Regions from separate parts of the Streptomyces sp. NPDC051364 genome, predicted to be linked through region 2. Evidence: riboswitches for the same ligand, from Rfam matches in the RefSeq annotation. Region 2 holds a riboswitch; the other holds the start of a gene.

Region 1 (9,409 bases), on a different contig from region 2:
CGGGTCTCCTCGCCGAACCGCTCGGCGTCGGCGCGCTGCGCCTCCTCGCCTGCGGCGGCCACCAGCTTGACCCAGCCGACCGGCCGCAGCACGTACGCGGCGGCCGCCACGTCCAGCGGGTCCGCGGCGGCGGGCGGCGCACCGGACTCCAGCGCACCGGCCAGCTCGGCCTGCGCCTCGCGCAGCTTCTCGGCGACGCGGCCCCGGAAGACGCCATCCGCCTCCACGGCCGCGGCCATGGCGTTGCCCGCGAACTTGGCCCGCCGGGTCGGGGTGAACCGGGCGTACTGGCGCAGCTGCGCCGGGAGGTCCGCGACCGTCAGTCCGCCGAAGGCGTCCGAGACGAGCGCGACGACCCGGCGCCGCACGCCTTCCGGCAGCGGGCGGTCGAGCACCTCTGCGGCGTCGCCGGCCGCGTCGGCCGGCTCAGCGCCGCTTGCTGGCTCCACAATCCGTCACCCCTACCGTGATCTACCTGTGGGCCCGGCTCCGTCAGGAGTCCGTGCCCGGCCTGTCCACGAGCTCGATCTGGTCCACCGCGTTGCACCACCGGCAGCGGACCGACTCGATGGTCTCATTGACCACCTCGCGTTCCTCGACCTTGGGCTCCCCGGCAAGATCCAGGTGGACGTACTCCACGACCTTCGACGAACGAGTGACGTCGAAACGCGTGAGGTTGCCGCACAGCGTGCAGCGCCACCGGGTGGTGTCGGTCGGCAGGGGAACCGTCATCAGGCCGCTCTCTCCTTCGTAGCTGTTTCAATTAAAGCCGCCGTCTGCGTCAATCGGCGGACCGCAGCACGTAACCCTACGGCCTGCCGGTGCTCCGGGTGGGTCCGCTTGGGTCATGCTCAACCGCATGATCGTAAGGTGGCAGGCCCTCCGGGAGGCCGTCCGGGGCCCGGTGGTCGTCCACGCACTGATCGCCGGCTGCTGCGTGGTGTTCCTGCTCGGCCCGGCCTCGGGGCTGAACCCCTCGTACGGCACGGGCGAGCGGTTACTGGAGACGGGGACCGCATACTTCCGGCGCTGGGGGGTGGTCCCGGACGAGCTGTTCACCGGGTCGGCGCGGGCGCTGCTGACCCCGCTCACCGCGTTGTTCGTGCACGGCAGCTGGCTGCACGTGCTCGGCAACATGCTCTTCCTCTACGTCTTCGGCGTGATGACGCAGGAGCGGATGGGCCGACCGGAATTCCTGTCCTTCTACGTCTGTACGGGTTACCTGGCCCTGGCGGCGTACGCGGCGGCCAACGCCGCCTCGGCCCAGACCCTGGTCGGCGCGTCGGGTGCGATCTCGGCGGTGCTGGGGGCCTTCCTGTGCCTGTTCCCCCGGGCGAGGGTCACGAGCCTGTTCCCGTTCCTCCTCTTCCTGCCGCTGCGCTTCCCGGCCTGGATCGTCCTGCTGTTCTGGTTCGGCCTCCAGTGGCTGGCGGCGCACCGCGCGGGCAGCGGCCCGGGGGTGGCGTACCTGGCCCATGTGGTGGGCTTCTCGCTCGGCTTCGTCTACGCGTGGGTGCGGTATCGGCGTACGACTAGAGTGAGGAGACCAGCGACGGCCACCGAGGGAGACAGCCAGCCGTGATCACCGCGATCGTGCTCATCAAGACCAGCGTGGACCGCATCCCCGAGATCGCCGAGTCGATCGCCGCGCTGGACAACGTCAGTGAGGTCTACTCCGTCACGGGGACGTACGACCTGATCGCGCTGGTCCGCGTGGCCCGCCACGAGAACCTGGCGGACATCATCCCGGGCCGCATCAGCAAGATCCCGGGCGTGGAGGCGACGGACACCCACGTGGCGTTCCGCACGTACTCCCAGCACGACCTGGAAGCCGCGTTCGCCATCGGCCTCGACGCGTAGCGCTGCCCAGTTCGTCCCGGCTCGCGGATCCCGGCCGCATCAGAGCTGCACCCGGCGGCGGTGACCTCTCGTCCTCGGCTCACCACCGCAGTGCCCCCACCCCACCTGCCGGTGTCCGACCGCGCCCCGCCTCCGCTCTCCCTGTGAGGCCCGGGCCGGACAGATCGAGCCCCGCCGGCGTCTGAGGCGCTGGGGGTACCTCACCCGGTCGCCCCACCACAGCGGATGCGTGTCACACGGCCGGCACGCAGCGGCCTTCCTCCGTGCGGTACTGCCACTTGGCGCCGTCGGCGACGAGTTCCCTGACCGCGCGGACGAAGCGGTCGACGTGCTCGTCGGGGGTGCCTGCGCCGAAGCTGACGCGGATCGCGTTCAGCGAGCGCTCCCCCGGGGCCGCCTCGGGGGCTCCGCAATCGCCCTGGGCCTGCGGCTCGCTGCCCAGCAGGGTGCGGACCAGCGGGTGGGCGCAGAACAGGCCGTCGCGGACGCCGATCCCGTACTCCGCCGACAGTGCGGCCGCGAAGTGCGAGCTGTTCCAGCCGTCCACGACGAAGGAGATGACGCCGACCCGCGGGGCCTCGTCCCCGAAGAGGGAGAGGACCCGGACCGCCGGGACCTCCGCCAGGCCGCTCCGGACCTTGGCGATCAGGTGGCGCTCCCGGGCGACGAGGCTGTCGAAGCCCGCCTCGGTCAAGGCCTTGCAGGCGGAGGCGATCGAGTACACGCCGATGACGTTCGGGGAGCCGGCCTCGTGGCGGGCGGCCGTGGTGTGCCACTCGACGTCGACGCCGCCGTCCGCGCGGCGGGCGACCTTCCGGGAGGCGCCGCCGCCGGCCAGGTACGGCTCCGCCTGCTGCAGCCAGTCCGCGCGGCCGGCCAGCACGCCCGAGCCGAACGGCGCGTACAGCTTGTGCCCGGAGAAGGCCACCCAGTCCACGTCCAGCTCCTGCACGGAGACGGGGTGGTGCGGGGCCAACTGGGCGGCGTCCAGGACGATCCGCGCGCCGTGGGCGTGCGCGGCAGCGGCGAGCTCCTTCACCGGCCACAGCTCACCGGTGACGTTGGACGCGCCGGTGACGCAGACCAGCGCCGGGCCGTAGCCCTCTTCAATTGATGCAGCACGGTCGGCCAGCGCCCGCTCGAGGGTCTCGACGGCCTGGGCCGGGGTCCGCGGGGCGTTGAGGTAGGTGACCTGTGCGTCGGCCCACGGCAGCAGCGAGGCGTGGTGCTCGGTCTCGAAGACGAAGACCTGGCAGCCGGCCGGGAGTACGGCGGCGAGCAGGTTCAGCGAGTCGGTGGTGGACCGGGTGAAGACGATCTGGTCGGCGGGGCGGCAGTCGAGGAACTCGGCGACCGTGGCGCGGCTCTGCTCGAACAGGTCGGTGGAGAGCTGGGAGAGGTACCCGGCGCCGCGGTGCACGCTGCCGTAATAGGGGGCGTACGCGGCGACGTCGTCCCAGACCCGCTGGAGCGCGGGGGCACTGGCCGCGTAGTCGAGGGCCGCGTACGTGACCTCGCCGCCGGTGACGAGCGGGACGGTGACGTCCCGGCCGAGGACCGGCAGCGGCTCGGCACAGGCGGGGTCGGCAGGGGCGGCAACGGGGGCGGTCACGACGGCGGTGGCGACGGCGTTCGGGTACGTGGACATGGCGGTATCTCCCGGCGGGACAGGCTGAATGGCTTCGGACGGCCCGTACGCGGGTGCACGGATGCGCGGACGCGCATGCGGCAGTGGGGTACGGGAATTGCCTCGACGCACGGACGCGGCTGAGGACCGTGCGGAGGGTGAAGAAGGGGCGGAGTCGCCCTATCGCATTCGCTTGCTCACGGAAAAAGCTCCTCGAGAGACCAGGACCCCTGGTGTCGAGGGATCCGCGCTTGCCGTAGGCCTTTCTGCCTACGACCTGGTCATCACCCGGGGCACCCCGCCACGGAAGGAGGGTTGCCGGACAGCAAGCCGGGGCCTAAACGCTGTCACTCGTGACCTGGTCTGCATCCTGCCACAAGATCCCTCACGCGCAAGACCCCGGTCCGCATACTGGACCGGGGCCACCTGTTTCACGCCTTTCTCGTACCGCTACGCGTTGCTGGCCGCCACCCAGCGGTCCAGGGCCGCCCGGGCGGAGCCCGAGTCGACGGCTTCCGCCGCCCGGGCGATGCCCGCGCGGATCTGGTCCTCCAGGGAGCCCGTGCCGGGGTCCAGGGCCACCAGGGCCGCCGCCGAGTTCAGCAGCACCGCGTCGCGGACCGGGCCGGTCTCGCCGGCCAGCAGGCGGCGGGCGACGTCCGCGTTGTACGAGGCGTCCGCGCCGCGCAGCGCCGAGACGTCGACCAGCGGGACGCCCACGTCGCGCGGGTCGAAGGACTGCTCGTCCACCCGGCCGTCGCGGACCCACCACACCCGGGAGGTGGCGGTGGTCGTCAGCTCGTCCAGGCCGTCGTCGCCGCGGAACACCAGCGCCGAGGAGCCTCGCTCCGCCAGCACGCCCGCCACGATGGGGGCCACCCGGGCGTCCGCGACGCCCGTGGCCTGTGCCCGTACCCGCGCCGGGTTGGTCAGCGGGCCGAGGAAGTTGAAGGTGGTCCGGATGCCCAGCTCTCTGCGGGCCGCGGCCACGTGACGCAGCGCCGGGTGGAACTTGACCGCGAAGCAGAAGGTGATCCCGGCCTCCTCCGCGACCTCGACGACCCGCGCCGGGCTGAGGTCCAGGTTGACCCCGAGCTTCTCCAGCACGTCCGAGGAACCGCTCGCGCTCGACGCGGCCCGGTTGCCGTGCTTGACCACCTTGGCGCCCGTACCGGCCACCACGATCGACGACATCGTCGAGATGTTCACCGTCTTGGCCCCGTCGCCGCCGGTGCCGACGATGTCCACCGTCCGGCCCGGCACCTCGATCAGGTTGGCGTGCCCGTACATGGACCGTACGAGGCCGTTGATCTCGGCGACGGTCTCCCCCTTGGCCCGCAGCGCCACCACGAAGCCGGCGATCTGGGCGTCGGTGGCCTCCCCGCGCATGATCCGGTCCATGGCCCAGGCGGTTTCCTCGGCGCGCAGGTCCTGGCCGTTCAGCAGGGCGTCGAGGACGCCCGGCCAGCCGCGGGCCGCCACGCTGTCGCCGCCTGCCGGGGTCACAACGTTCATGGTCCGCTCCTGCTGTTGGTCGGCCACCCGATATCGGGGTCCAGGTCGAATGGGCAGGGCTCCAGCCTATCCAGCCCCGGGGACGGCAAAGAGCCCCGTCCGGACACTGGACGGGGCTCTCGCCGTGGCGACACGAGGACTGACCGAAATCAGTCCCTCAAGCGGGATCAGTGGTGGCCGTGGCCGCTCTGGATCTCCTTGTACTCCTCCACCGAAGGCTTCGGAATCTGGTTGTTCTCGGCGTAGAAGCCCTTGCTGAGCTTCGCGCGGAGCTTCTCCATGCGGCCGACCTTGCGCTCGACACCGTTCTCGTCGACCGTCGGGCCGATCTCGATCGGCTTGTACTGCTCGTGCGCGGTCAGCGTGTGCAGCTTGCCCTGCGAGAGCGGCTCGTGGACCTCGACGAACTCACCGTGCGGCAGGCGCTTGATGATGCCGGTCTCGCGACCGTGCAGCACCTTGTCGTGGTCCCGGCGCTGCAGGCCGAGGCAGATGCGCTTGGTGACGATGAACGCGAGGACCGGGACGACGAAGAAGCCGATCCGGACGAACCACGTGATGTTGTTGATCGAGAGGTGGAAGTACTGCGCGAACATGTCGTTTCCACCGCCGATCAGCAGCACGATGTACTCCGCGATCCAGGCGACACCGAAGGCCGTGCGGGTCGGGACGTTGCGCGGGCGGTCCAGGATGTGGTGCTCGCGCTTGTCCCCGGTGACCCAGGACTCGATGAACGGCCAGACGGCGATCGCACCGAGGACCACCGGGAAGATCAGCAGCGGGATGAACACGCCCAGGACGAGCGTGTGGCCCCACAGGTTGATCTCCCAGCCCGGCATGGCACGGATCAGGCCTTCCGGCATACCCATGTACCAGTCGGGCTGCGCACCGGTGGACACGTGGTCCGGACGGTACGGGCCGAGCGCCCAGATCGGGTTGATCGAGGCGATCGCCGCGATGGCCGCGATGACACCGAAGACCAGGAAGAAGAAGCCTCCGGCCTTGGCCATGTAGACCGGCAGCAGCGGCATGCCGACGACGTTGTTGTTCGTCTTGCCGGGACCCGCGAACTGGGTGTGCTTGTGGTAGAAGACCAGGATCAGGTGGGCCACCAGCAGGCCCATCATGATGCCGGGCAGCAGCAGGATGTGGATCGAGTAGAACCGGGCGACGAAGTCGCCGCCGGGGAACTCGCCGCCGAAGAGGAAGAACGAGATGTACGTGCCGACGATCGGCACGGACAGGATCGCGCCCTCCATGAAGCGGACACCGGTGCCCGAGAGCAGGTCGTCCGGCAGGGAGTAACCGGTGAAACCGGTGAACATGCCGAGGACCAGCAGCAGGAAGCCGAAGATCCAGTTGACCTCGCGCGGCTTGCGGAACGCGCCGGTGAAGAAGACGCGCATCATGTGCACGACCATGCCCGCGACGAAGATCAGGGCCGCCCAGTGGTGGATCTGCCGGATGAGCAGACCACCGCGGACGTCGAAGCTGATGTCCAGCGTCGAGGCGAAGGCCTCGGACATCTGGACGCCCTGCATCGGCACGTACGAGCCGTGGTACACGACCTCGTTCATGCTCGGGTGGAAGAACAGCGTCAGGTACACACCCGTGAGGATGATGATGATGAAGCTGTAGAGGCAGATCTCACCCAGCATGAAGGACCAGTGGTCCGGGAAGATCTTGCGCATGTTGGACTTGGCCAGGCTGTAGATGCCCAGGCGGCCGTCCGCCCAGTCGGCTACCCGCTCGCCGGCCGGCGCTTTGCGCTTCGAATCGGTGGCAGTGCTCATCCGCGCTCCCAGAATGCAGGACCGACGGGCTCTTCGAAGTCGCCGAGCGCCTCGAGGAAGCCTTCGCCGTTCACGCCGATCCGCAGCTGCGGAAGCGCGTGGCCGGCCGGGCCGAAGATGACACGGGCGCCGTCGGAGAGGTCGAAAGTGGACTGGTGGCACGGGCAGAGCACGTGGTGCGTCTGCTGCTCGTACAGGCTGATCGGGCAGCCGACGTGGGTGCAGATCTTCGAGTAGGCCACGATGCCCTCGTGGGACCACTCGAGTTCCTGCTTGTCCTTGATGTCCTCCGGCTTGATCCGGACGATCATCAGGGCGGCCTTGGCGATCTGCGTCTGGAAGTCGTGCTGCTCCTCCTCCAGGCCCTCCGGCCTGGCGAAGGTCAGCGAACCGACCTGGACGTCCTCGGGACGCAGCGGCTCATTCGTGTTGTCGTTGATGAGCAGCTTGCCCTTGGCCCACACCGTGTGGCGCAGCTTGTCCTCGGGCAGCGGACCCAGGTCGCGCATGATCATGACGGCGGACAGCGGCAGCATGGCCAGCGCGCCCAGCATCGTGTTGCGGATCAGCGGACGGCGGCCGATGGCGGACTCGTTCGCACCGTCGGCGAAGTCCGACAGGACCTTCGCCTTGACCTCCGGCGGCGCCGCGATCTCGTGGCGCTCGTCGGCGACCTCCACGTCGGACATCAGGGTGCGGGCCCAGTGGACCGCGCCCGCGCCGATGCAGAAGAGGGCGACGCCCAGGGTCATGCCCAGGGCGAAGTTGAGCCCGCTCACCTTCCCGATGGGGAAGATGTAGACGATCTTGTCGACCGGGATGGTCACGTACGAGGCGATGAAGCCGATCGTGGCCAGCATCGACAGCGTGAACAGCATCGCCACGGTGCGCTCGGAGCGCCTCGCGGCCCGCTCGTCGATGTCCTGGATACGGGGCTTGTGGACCGGCAGGCCCGGGTCGGCGAACGGGTCGTCCGCGACTGCTACGCCACCGTGGTGCGCGTCGCCCTGCTCGCTCGGCAGGTGCTTCTCTTCGGGAATGTCTTGGCTACTCATGACTTCTTGGCCTTAGCGGTGTGGGCCGCGACCCAGACGGCGACAGCGATCAGCGCACCCAGGCCGAAGATCCAGCCGAACAGACCCTCGGAGACGGGGCCGAGGCCACCGAGCTTCAGGCCGCCAGGGCTGACCGACTTCTCGCCGTTCACGTGCTGGATGTACGCGATGATGTCCTTCTTCTCCTTCGTCGGCATGGTGCTGTCCGGGAAGGAGGGCATGTTCTGCGGGCCGGTGAGCATGGCCTCGTAGATGTGCTTCGGCTCGACGCCCTCGAGGTTGGGGGCGTACTTGCCGTTCGTCAGTGCGCCGCCTTCGCCGGTGAAGTTGTGGCACTGCGCGCAGTTGTTGCGGAAGAGCTCACCACCCCTGGCGATGTCGGCGCCCGCCGGGTCGTACTGCTTCTCGGTCGGCACGATCGGGCCGGCGCCGAGGGAGGCGATGTAGGCGGCGAGCTGGTCGATCTGCGCCTGGTCGTAGATGACCGGCTTCTTCGGCACCTGCACGCCGGGCTGCTGGGCGGGCATGCGGCCCGTGCTCACCTGGAAGTCGACGGCCGCGGAGCCGACGCCGACCAGGCTGGGGCCGTCAGTGGAACCCTGACCGCCGGTTCCGTGGCAGCTTGCGCAGCCCACGGCGTAGAGCTTCTTGCCCTCCTCGATGGCGAGGGACTGGGCGGTTTCATCGGCCTGCGCCTTGCCCGCGGGGGCGAAGGCGGCGTACAGCCCCCCAGTGGCCGCCAGCGCGAGGAGTAGAACGACGACCGCCGCCAGCGGATGGCGTCGTCGTGCGGAGAGCTTTTTCACGGATTACCCCGGTGTCAGGATCTTCTGCGTCGGTGTTTCTGGATGGAGTGCCGGGTCTCGCCCGGTGACGTGTTCGCTACTTGATCAGGTAGATCGTCGCGAAGAGGCCGATCCAGACGACATCGACGAAGTGCCAGTAGTAGGACACGACGATGGCCGACGTGGCCTGTTCGTGGGTGAACCTCTTGGCCGCGTACGTCCGGCCGAGGACCAGCAGGAAGGCGATGAGACCGCCCGTCACGTGCAGACCGTGGAACCCGGTGGTCAGGTAGAACACGGAGCCGTACGGACCGGACGAGAGGCTCATGCCCTCGTGCTTGACCAGCTCGGTGTACTCGAACACCTGGCCGCCAATGAAGATCGCACCCATGACGAACGTGATCATGAACCACGACCGGAGCTTCTTCACGTCACCGCGCTCTGCGGCGAATACGCCGAGCTGGCAGGTGAGGGAGGAAAGCACCAGGATCGTCGTGTTCGTCGCCGAGAAGGGCAGATTCAAGGCCGAAGCCTGCTCTGCCCAGTACTCGGCACCTGTCACGGATCGCAGGGTGAAGTACATCGCGAAGAGGGCCGCGAAGAACATCAGCTCGGAACTCAACCAGATGATGGTTCCGACGCTGACGAGGTTCGGCCGGTTGACCGTCGGGTGCGCGTGCCCGGTATCTACTGTCGTTGCTGTCGCCACGACCGACATTATGTCGGTCGCTTATCCCGCCCTCACCCCGGGGGGTGCCGTTCGGAGTGTCAGGG
Region 2 (9,409 bases):
ATCGCGCCGGGGCTAGACGGCGAGCTTGACCATGTCCGCCTGCGGACCCTTCTGGCCCTGCGAGATCTCGAACTCGACCCGCTGACCCTCTTCAAGGGTGCGGTACCCGTCCATCTGGATGGCGCTGTAGTGGACGAACACATCCGCACCACCGTCGACCGCGATGAAGCCGTAGCCCTTCTCCGCGTTGAACCACTTGACGGTGCCCTGAGCCATGCCTAACTCCCCTATTACTGGCCCTTGCGCAGGACCGCACTTCGCGGTCCCGGGTCAGAACTTGCGCCGGAACGCCTCGACCGGGGCTGAATGTATCTGCACCGCTGCTGTCTGCAACAGGTCAATCCGACGAGAAATCTGGACACGGGGATACATTGAAATAGAGTGAAAATTTGGCATATTGCCGGGCAACTCGGACCCGGCATATCTCGCCAAAGCCCCATACCGCACTTGCATATTGACTCAATGTCAACCCTCGCTCGACCCGCTCATATGCGGCTGGCAAGAACAGCGGAGGGGACTTCCCCAACTCTACCGCGCCCAACCAAGCAGAATTGCCCCCTCCGCTTTTAGCGGAGGGGGCAATTCTGGGCTTTCGCTTGTCAGCAGCCGCCGGCGACGGCGGGAATGATCGAGACGCCCGCGCCGTCCGGCGTCACCGCGTCCAGGCCGCCCTCGAAGCGCACGTCGTCGTCGTTGACGTAGACGTTCACGAAGCGGCGCAGCTTGCCCTGGTCGTCCAGGACGCGCGCGGAGATGCCCGGGTGGTTCGCCTCCAGGGACGCGATGACCTCGGAGAGGTTCGCGCCCTCGGCGGTGACCTCGGCCTGGCCGCCGGTGTAGGTGCGCAGGATGGTGGGGATGCGGACGTTGACGCTCATGGGCGCTACTGCCTTTCCGGGTGTCAGGGGGAGATCAGGCGAGGTTGGCGGCGCGGAACGCGTCCAGGCTCGGGCGGATGGTGGCGGTCTGCCCGCTGTCCGCGGCCACCGCCTCCAGGGTCTTGAGGCCGTCACCGGTGTTCAGGACCACCGTGGTCAGCGCCGGGTCGAGCTGCCCGTTCTCGATGAGCTTCTTGGTCACGCCGACGGTCACGCCGCCCGCGGTCTCGGCGAAGATGCCCTCGGTCTGCGCGAGGATCTTGATCGCCTCGACGACCTGCTCGTCGGTCACATCCTCGACGTAGCCGCCGGTGCGGCGCGCGATGTCGAGGACGTACGGGCCGTCGGCCGGGTTGCCGATGGCCAGCGACTTGGCGATGGTGTTCGGCTTCTGCGGGCGGACCACGTCGTGGCCGGCCTTGAACGCGGTCGAGACCGGGGAGCAGCCCTCGGCCTGGGCGCCGAAGATCTTGTACGGCTTGTCCTCGACCAGGCCGAGCTTGATCAGCTCCTGCAGACCCTTGTCGATCTTCGTCAGCTGCGAGCCGGACGCGATCGGGATCACGATCTGGTCGGGCAGCTGCCAGCCGAGCTGCTCGCAGATCTCGTACGCGAGCGTCTTGGAACCCTCGCCGTAGTACGGGCGCAGGTTGACGTTGACGAAGCCCCAGCCCTCGCCCAGCGGGTCGCCGATGAGCTCGGAGCAGAAGCGGTTGACGTCGTCGTAGTTGCCCTCGATGCCGACCAGGTCGCCGCCGTAGACACCGGCCATGACGACCTTGCCCTGCTCGAGGTCGTGCGGGATGAACACGCAGGAGCGGAAGCCGGCCCGGGCGGCCGCGGCGCCGACGGCGCCGGCCAGGTTGCCGGTGGAGGAGCAGGACAGGGTGGTGAAGCCGAAGGCGCGGGCGGCCTCGACGGCGATGGCCACGACGCGGTCCTTGAAGGAGTGCGTCGGGTTGCCGGAGTCGTCCTTGACGTACAGCTTGCCGGTGACGCCGAGCTCCTTGGCCAGGTTGGCCGCGTCCACGAGCTTGGTGAAGCCCGGGTTCAGGCTGGGCTTGGAGGCCACATCCGCGGGGACGGGCAGCAACGGGGCGTAGCGCCAGATGTTGTTCGGGCCGGCCTCGATCGCGGCGCGCAGGGCTTCGGGGTCCCCGGTGGGAAGGTCGTAGGCGACTTCCAGAGGTCCGAAGCATTCGACGCAGGCGAAGATGGGTCCGAGCTCGAAGCGGGTACCGCACTCACGACACGAGAGGCCGGTGGCAGGTCCGAGATCGACAGAGGTGGCAACAGTCTGTGCAGCCATGATGGCGAGGCCCTTTCTCCTCATCTTCCCCATGGCGCACTTCGCCATGAGACGGAATTGGCACCTTCCCTAGCCGGGGACCTCGCTGCTACAAGCAAGCGCGAGAACCGACTGGAGGGTTGCCGGGGCTTCAACGGGCCGTGTCCCTCTGCCCCTCTGGATGAGCGGTATGGCACCGGGCCGCGCGCTCCATGGCGCGTCCGGGCGTTTGTACGCGGGGACCCCCGGCATGCGGTGGTCCTTCGCGTTGTTCAAGACTGTAACGGAAGGTCCGGGTGGTTGAGACAGCCGTCCGAACCGCGAGATGGATCACTTTTCGGCTGAAACCGCCGAGGACGAACGAGGAAACAGGGAGTGCCGAACGTGCTGGAAGAGGTGGAGCGCTGGTTTGCGGACCGCTCCTGGTCCGCGGCCGACCGACCGCTCGACCAGCTGCTTTCCGCCAAGCGGGCGGCAGGCACCACGGTCAGCGTCGTCCTGCCCGCGCTCGACGAGGAGGAGACGGTCGGCGCCATCGTCGAGGTGATCCGTCGCGATCTGATCGACGGGCTGCCGGTGCCGCTGGTCGACGAACTGGTCGTGGTCGACTCGGGCTCCACCGACCGGACGGCCGAGGTGGCCGCGAAGGCCGGCGCCCGCGTGATGCACCGCGACGACATCCTGCCGCGGATCCCGGCCGTGCACGGCAAGGGCGAGGTGCTGTGGCGCTCGCTGCTGGTGACCACCGGCGACATCGTCTGCTTCGTGGACGCCGACCTGCGGGACTTCTCCTCCGCCTTCGTGTCCGGGATCGTCGGCCCGCTGCTGACCGAGCCGGACGTGCAGTTCGTCAAGGCGATGTACGACCGCCCCCTGGGGGGATCCCCCGGCCAGGGGGGCCGGGTCACCGAGCTCGTCGCCCGGCCGCTCCTCAATCTCCACTGGCCGCAGCTGGCCGGCTTCGTCCAGCCGCTGGGCGGCGAGTACGCCGTGCGCCGCTCCCTGCTGGAACGTTTGCCCTTCCCCGTCGGGTACGGCGTCGAGCTGGGCCTGCTGGTGGACGCGCTGCACACCGTCGGGCTGGACGCGCTGGCCCAGGTGGACGTCGGCGTACGGCTCCACCGCCATCAGGACGGCCAGGCACTGGGCCGGATGGCCGCGGCGATCTACCGCACGGCGCAGCTGCGGCTCTCGCGCGGGCATCTCGTACGGCCGGAGCTGACGCAGTTCGAGCGCGGGCCGAACGGGTTCGTGCCGCGGACGTACGCCGTGGACGCCGAGGAGCGGCCGCCGATGGCCGAGGTCAAGGAGTACTCCGGCCGCAGGGTGGCGTGAGGGAACTGACGTTTGAGCGGGCAGGCCCCGGGCTAGGTTCGCGGCATGGCTTCCCAGGTACTCGTTGCAGCGAACCGCGGCCCGCTCTCCTACCTTCTCTCCGACGACGGCACCCTCACGGCCCGGCGCGGCGGGGGCGGTCTCGTCTCCGGCCTGTCCGCCGCCCTCGCCCGGCAGCCGGAGGCGCTGTGGATCTGCGCGGCGTTGTCGGAGGCGGACCGGGAGGCGGTCCGCCGCGGTGTCTCCGAACCCGGTGTCCGGATGCTGGACATCGATCCCACCACGTACGACGACGCGTACAACGGCATCGCGAACTCGGTGCTGTGGTTCACGCACCACCACCTGTACGACATCCCGCGCGAGCCGGTCTTCGACGCGGAGTTCCGGCGGCGGTGGGAGTCGTACGTCGCCTACAACCACGCCTTCGCAATGGCGCTGGCGCAGGAGGCCGGCGAGGGCGCGGCGGTGCTCGTGCAGGACTACCACCTGGCGCTGGTCCCGGGTGAGCTGCGGGAACTGCGCCCGGACCTGAAGATCAGCCACTTCACGCACACCCCGTGGGCCTCGCGCGAGTTCCTGGACATGCTCCCCGGCGACGTCCGGGCGCAGCTGATGTGGGGCATGCTCGGGGCGGACGTGGTGGGCTTCCACACGTGGGCGTGGGCGCACAGCTTCATGACCGCGGCGCAGCTGGACGACGAGCGGGGCATCGCGGAGCCGAAGACGGCGGCCGGGGTGGACCCGAGGGACGCGCCGTACATCGAGAAGATGACGAGGGGCCCGGTGCGGCACCGGCGGACGACCGTGGCCGTGTACCCGCTGGGCGTGGACGGCGACGAACTGCGGGCGCTGGCGCACCGGCCGGAGGTGAACGACAAGCTGGCGGCGCTGCGGGCGGAGACCGGGGACCGCAGGACGATCGTCCGGGTGGACCGGACGGAGCTGTCGAAGAACATCCTGCGGGGGCTGCTGGCCTACCGGGAGCTGCTGGCCGAGCACCCCGAATGGCGGGGCCGGGTGGTCCACCTGGCCTCGGCGTACCCGTCCCGGCAGGACCTGGCGGTGTACCGGTCGTACACGGAGGCGGTGCGGGAACTGGCGGAGCGGATCAACGAGGAGTTCGGCACGGAGGACTGGCAGCCGGTGCTGGTGTCGGTGAAGGACGACTTCGCGCGCTCCCTGGCGGCGTACCGGCTGGCGGACGTGGCGCTGGTGAACCCGGTGCGGGACGGGATGAACCTGGTGGCGAAGGAGATCCCGGTGGTCTCGGACGCGGGGTGCGTGCTGGTGCTGTCGACCGGGGCGGGGGCGTACGGGGAGCTCCGCGAGGACGCGCTGACCGTGAACCCGTACGACGTGTCGGAGACAGCCGATGCGCTGCACGCTGCCCTGGCCATGCCGGCCGAGGAGCGTGCCGAGCGCACGAAACGCCTGGCCCTGGCGGCCACGGCCCTCCCCCCGACGGCCTGGTTCACGGCCCAACTGGACGCCCTCCGCGAGGCGTGACGGCAACCGCTGCGCGGGGTCTTCTCCCCGCCCCGCGCAGCGGTTACGGCGTCGGGCTCGCAGAACGGATGGCTTCGGCCAGGGTGGCCAGGAAGGCGACGACCTCCTGCGGGCCGTTCAGGACGAGGTCGGCCCGGGAGGCGAGTTCGGGAACCTCGGCCGAGCCACTGGCCACCAGCAGCCCCGGCATGCCGTCGGTCCGCAGTTTCTCCACGGCGGCGTACGCGGCGAGGTCGCCCAGGTCGTCCCCCGCGTACAGCACGGCCTCGGCACCCGTCTCCGCCAGGTACTCGGTCAGGGCCACGCCCTTGTCCATCCCCGGCGGCCGCAACTCCAGCACCGCCCGCCCCGGCTCCACCATCAGCCCGTGCCGCGCCGCCAGCTCGGCCAGCGGTTCGCGCAGCGCGGCGAAGGCCGCTTCCGGGTCCTCGGCGCGCCGGGTGTGGACGGCCAGCGCCCGGCCCTTCTCCTCGATCCACGTGCCGCGCCAGGCTCCGATGGAGTCCAGGAACCCGGGCAGCTCCGCCCGTACGCCGGCGACTCCCGGGTGCTCGGCCGGGGTGTGCACGATGCCGCTCACCGCGTCCCAGCGCTCGGCCCCGTAGTGGCCGAGGACCACCAGGTGTTCCAGGCCGGCAGCCCCGGCGAAGCCCCCGTAGCGCACCGCGACCCCCGCCGGGCGGCCGGTGATCACGGCCACCGAAGACACCTCCGGGGCCAGCGCGGCCAGCGCCCCGACGGCTCCCGGGTGGGCCCGCGCCTGGTCCGGGTCCGGGACGATGTCGGCGAGGGTGCCGTCGAAGTCGAGCGCGACCACGGAACGGCGGGGTGCGCGGAGGAGGGCTTCGAGTCCCTCGCGTCCGGCGGTGGTGACGGGCATCGGCATGCTGTGCGGATGGCTCCCCATACGGACGACCCTAACGGCCCTGCCGGGCCACGGCTACGGCGCGCGGCGGGCCCGTGGGTGCCGATGCGTCAGCGCCGGGCCCGCTGGGCTTCGCGGATGCGGCGGAGCCGGTTGACGGTGCCGGGCGCGTGGGCCAGCGCCCGCGGGTCGTCCATCAGCACGTTGAGCAGCTGGTAGTAGCGGACCGGGGCCATCCCCAGCCCTTCCCGTATGGCCCGCTCCTTGGCCCCGGGCCCGGGCCAGGTGCGTCCCTCGTACGCGAGCACCGCGGCCTCGGCGGCCGTCAGCACCTCGTCCGGCCCCTCGTCCAGTCCCTCGTCCGGCCTCCCGTCCGGGCTCCCGTCGTCCGTCATACCGCCAGATTAACGCCGCCCTCCGACAGCCACCGGGCGCCCTCCGCCGAGCGGCGGGCGCCCGCGGCCGGCCGGCCCGCGGGTCAGTGGGCGTCGGCCTTGCGCGCCGCCTCAGCGATGTCCTCGAGGACCTTCGCGGGCTGCCCGCCCGGCTGCACGCTCCTGCCGATGTTCTGCTTGACGTCCTCGCTCACCCCGGCCCAGGACTTCTTGCCGACGGGGTAGAGCCGGGCGTTCGGCAGCGCCTGCAGGAACGTCTTCAGCTGCGGGGCCGCACCCCCCGTACCGGCGTCCGTCGCCCGGTAGCCGCTCGTCGTGACCGGCAGCAGGTCGTACTTGTTGGTGAAGGCCGTCACGTTCTTCGCCTGGTACAGGTAGTCCAGGAACTTCCCGGACTCCTTGCGGTGGCCGTTCTTGAAGGCCATCACCCAGTCCGCGACGCCCATCGTCGGGTGCTCGGTCCCGTCGGCGGTCGGCATGGCCACCATGCCGAACTTCACGCCCTTCTCCCCCGCCTGCTTGATCAGGGTGGGGTGGCCGTTGAGCATGCCGACCTCGCCCCGCGCAAAGGCGTCGAACGCGGCCCGGCGGTCCGTCTTCGCCGGTTCCGTCGGCCCCGTCAGCCCCTGGCCGACCATCTTGTCGCGCAGGAACTCGAAGGTCTTGACGTTCTCCGGGGAGTCGATCGAGTACGCCTCCTCGTTGTCGGTGTAGCCGCCACCGCCGGAGAGCATCCACATCATCGATTCGGCCTGCGCCTCCTCGCGGCCCAGCGGCAGCGCGAAGGGGGTCGCCACGCCCGCGGCCTTGAGCTTCTTCGCGGCGGCCTCCAGGTCGGCCCAGCTCTTCGGCTGCCAGCCGCCCTTGGCGTCCTTCGGGATGACCCCGGCGTCCGTCAGCAGCTTCTCGTTGTAGAAGAGCAGGCGGGTGCTGGCCACGAACGGCATGCCGTACTGGACGCGCCTGACCTTGCCCGCGTCCGCGAGCGGCGCCAGGAAGTCGGCCTCGGTGGTGACGGAGAGCAGCTCGTCCGCCGTGTACAGCTTGCCGGCGGCCGCGTAGTCGGCGTAGGCGCCGATCTGGGCGACGTCGGGGGCCTTGCCGGCCTTGACCATCGCCGCGACCTTGGCATCGACCTCGGACCAGGAGTAGACGCTGACCTCGACCTTGACGCCGGGGTGGTCCTTCTCGAAGCCGGCGGCGAGGTCCTTCCAGTACCCCGACGAGGAGTTCTGCGGATTGTCCCCGTAGTCGGCCGCCACGACCCGCAGGGTCACCTCGTTGTCCCCGGTGAGACTCCCCACGGCTCCACAGCCGGTCAGCGCCACGGCGGTCAGGCCCAGCGCGGCTCCGGTCGCGGCCAGGCTCAGGTAACGGCCCTTCACAGTTCTCCATCCACCCCTTGTTGTACGTACGATCCACGTAAGGTCTACACCACTTTGGCGTCTCGTCCACATCGGGAAACGCACCGTGCCCGGTTCGCATCCCGACCGAGGTCGCGAATTTGTATGGCAGCTCAACAATCCCCTCCAATGGACTAGACCTTTCCCCGCCGAGCACGCGAGACTGTCACCTGTGAAACCCGTGAAACACGCCGTGAAGCACGTCATCGCCCTCGATGTGGGCGGCACCGGGATGAAGGCCGCCCTCATCGCCGACGACGGCACCCTGCTCCACGAAGCACGCCGCGCCACCGGCCGCGACCGGGGCCCCGACGCCGTCGTCGAGACGATCCTGGAGTTCGCCGCCGAGCTGTCCGGGCTCGGCCGCGAGCGCTTCGGCGTGCCCGCTTCCGCGGCCGGCGTCGCCGTCCCCGGCATCGTCGACGCCGAGAACGGGATCGCCGTCTACGCGGCGAACCTGGGCTGGCGCGACGTACCGATGCGCGAGCTGCTCAGCAGACGGCTCGGCTCCCTCCCGGTGGCCCTGGGCCACGACGTCCGCACGGGCGGACTCGCCGAAGGCCGCATCGGCGCCGGCCGCGGCGCCGACCGCTTCCTGTTCGTCCCCCTCGGCACCGGCATCGCCGGCGCCATCGGCATCGCCGGCCGCATCGAGGCCGGCGCACACGGCTACGCCGGCGAGATCGGCCACATCGTGGTCCGTCCCGGCGGCCCCGCCTGCGGCTGCGGCCAGTACGGCTGCCTGGAGACCCTCGCCTCGGCGTCCGCCGTGAGCCGCGCCTGGGCGAGCGCCTCCGGCGACCCCGACGCGGACGCCGCCGACTGCGCCAAGGCCGTCGCGTCCGGCGACGCGCGCGCCCGCGAGGTGTGGCAGACCGCCGTCGGCGCCCTCGCCGACGGCCTGGTCACCGCGATCACCCTGCTGGACCCGCGCACCCTGATCATCGGTGGCGGGCTCGCCGAGGCAGGGGAAACCTTGTTCACACCACTACGGAAGGCCGTCGAGGAGCGCGTGACGTTCCAGCGGCTGCCCGACATCGTTCCGGCGGCCCTCGGGGACACCGCCGGATGCCTGGGCGCAGGGCTGCTCGCCTGGGACCTACTCGCCACGGAGGTACCTGCCTGATGTCCGGAAGCGCACACAGCACCGTTCTCTCCGGCGCCAGGGTGGTGCTGCCCACCGGGACCGTGGCGGGCGGCCGCGTCATCGTCGACGGCGAGCGCATCGCCGGCAGCGCCGGCGAGGGCGCGAGGACCGTCGACCTGTCCGGGCACTGGATCGTCCCCGGCTTCGTGGACATGCACAACCACGGCGGAGGCGGCGCCTCCTTCACCTCCGGCACCGCCGAGGAGGTCCTGAAGGGCGTACGGACCCACCGCGAGCACGGCACCACCACGCTCGTCGCCTCCACCGTCACCGGCGACCTCGACGAACTGGCCCGCCGCGCCGGGCTGCTCGCCGAGCTGACCCAGCAGGGCGAGATCGCGGGCATCCACTTCGAGGGCCCGTTCATCAACGCCTGCCGCAAGGGCGCGCACAAGGAGGAGCTGCTGCGCGACCCCGACCCGGCCGAGGTCCGCAAGCTGATCGACGCCGCGCACGGCGCCGCCCGCATGGTCACCCTCGCCACCGAACTCCCGGGCGGGCTGGAGTCCGTACGGCTGCTGGCCGAGCACGGGATCATCGCCGCGATCGGCCACACCGACTCCACGTACGACCAGACGCGCCAGGCCATCGA

The links. Region 2 has a riboswitch for S-adenosylmethionine ahead of thrC (threonine synthase). Riboswitches for the same ligand answer to the same signal wherever they lie in the genome.
Region 1: another riboswitch for S-adenosylmethionine. It lies ahead of AB0M76_RS24430 (aminotransferase class V-fold PLP-dependent enzyme); the one in region 2 lies ahead of thrC (threonine synthase).

The regions. Positions count from the first base shown of each region.
Region 1 covers NZ_JBFBAH010000012.1:27,563-36,971, reverse strand. Annotated here, with positions in the region: gene AB0M76_RS24450 (NYN domain-containing protein) at 1-452, opposite strand, end outside; gene AB0M76_RS24445 (hypothetical protein) at 493-732, opposite strand; gene AB0M76_RS24440 (rhomboid family intramembrane serine protease) at 860-1,582, shown strand; gene AB0M76_RS24435 (Lrp/AsnC ligand binding domain-containing protein) at 1,579-1,860, shown strand; gene AB0M76_RS24430 (aminotransferase class V-fold PLP-dependent enzyme) at 2,093-3,472, opposite strand; SAM riboswitch class IV at 3,730-3,846, opposite strand; gene trpD (anthranilate phosphoribosyltransferase) at 3,938-5,002, opposite strand; gene AB0M76_RS24420 (cytochrome bc complex cytochrome b subunit) at 5,170-6,795, opposite strand; gene AB0M76_RS24415 (Rieske 2Fe-2S domain-containing protein) at 6,792-7,850, opposite strand; gene AB0M76_RS24410 (c-type cytochrome) at 7,847-8,656, opposite strand; gene AB0M76_RS24405 (heme-copper oxidase subunit III) at 8,733-9,353, opposite strand.
Region 2 covers NZ_JBFBAH010000005.1:405,701-415,109, forward strand. Annotated here, with positions in the region: gene AB0M76_RS13960 (cold-shock protein) at 13-216, opposite strand; gene AB0M76_RS13965 (MoaD/ThiS family protein) at 600-878, opposite strand; gene thrC (threonine synthase) at 913-2,187, opposite strand; SAM riboswitch class I at 2,205-2,354, opposite strand; gene AB0M76_RS13975 (glucosyl-3-phosphoglycerate synthase) at 2,551-3,501, shown strand; gene AB0M76_RS13980 (trehalose-6-phosphate synthase) at 3,547-5,007, shown strand; gene otsB (trehalose-phosphatase) at 5,051-5,914, opposite strand; gene AB0M76_RS13990 (DUF3263 domain-containing protein) at 5,983-6,267, opposite strand; gene AB0M76_RS13995 (extracellular solute-binding protein) at 6,351-7,652, opposite strand; gene AB0M76_RS14000 (ROK family protein) at 7,864-8,796, shown strand; gene nagA (N-acetylglucosamine-6-phosphate deacetylase) at 8,796-9,409, shown strand, end outside.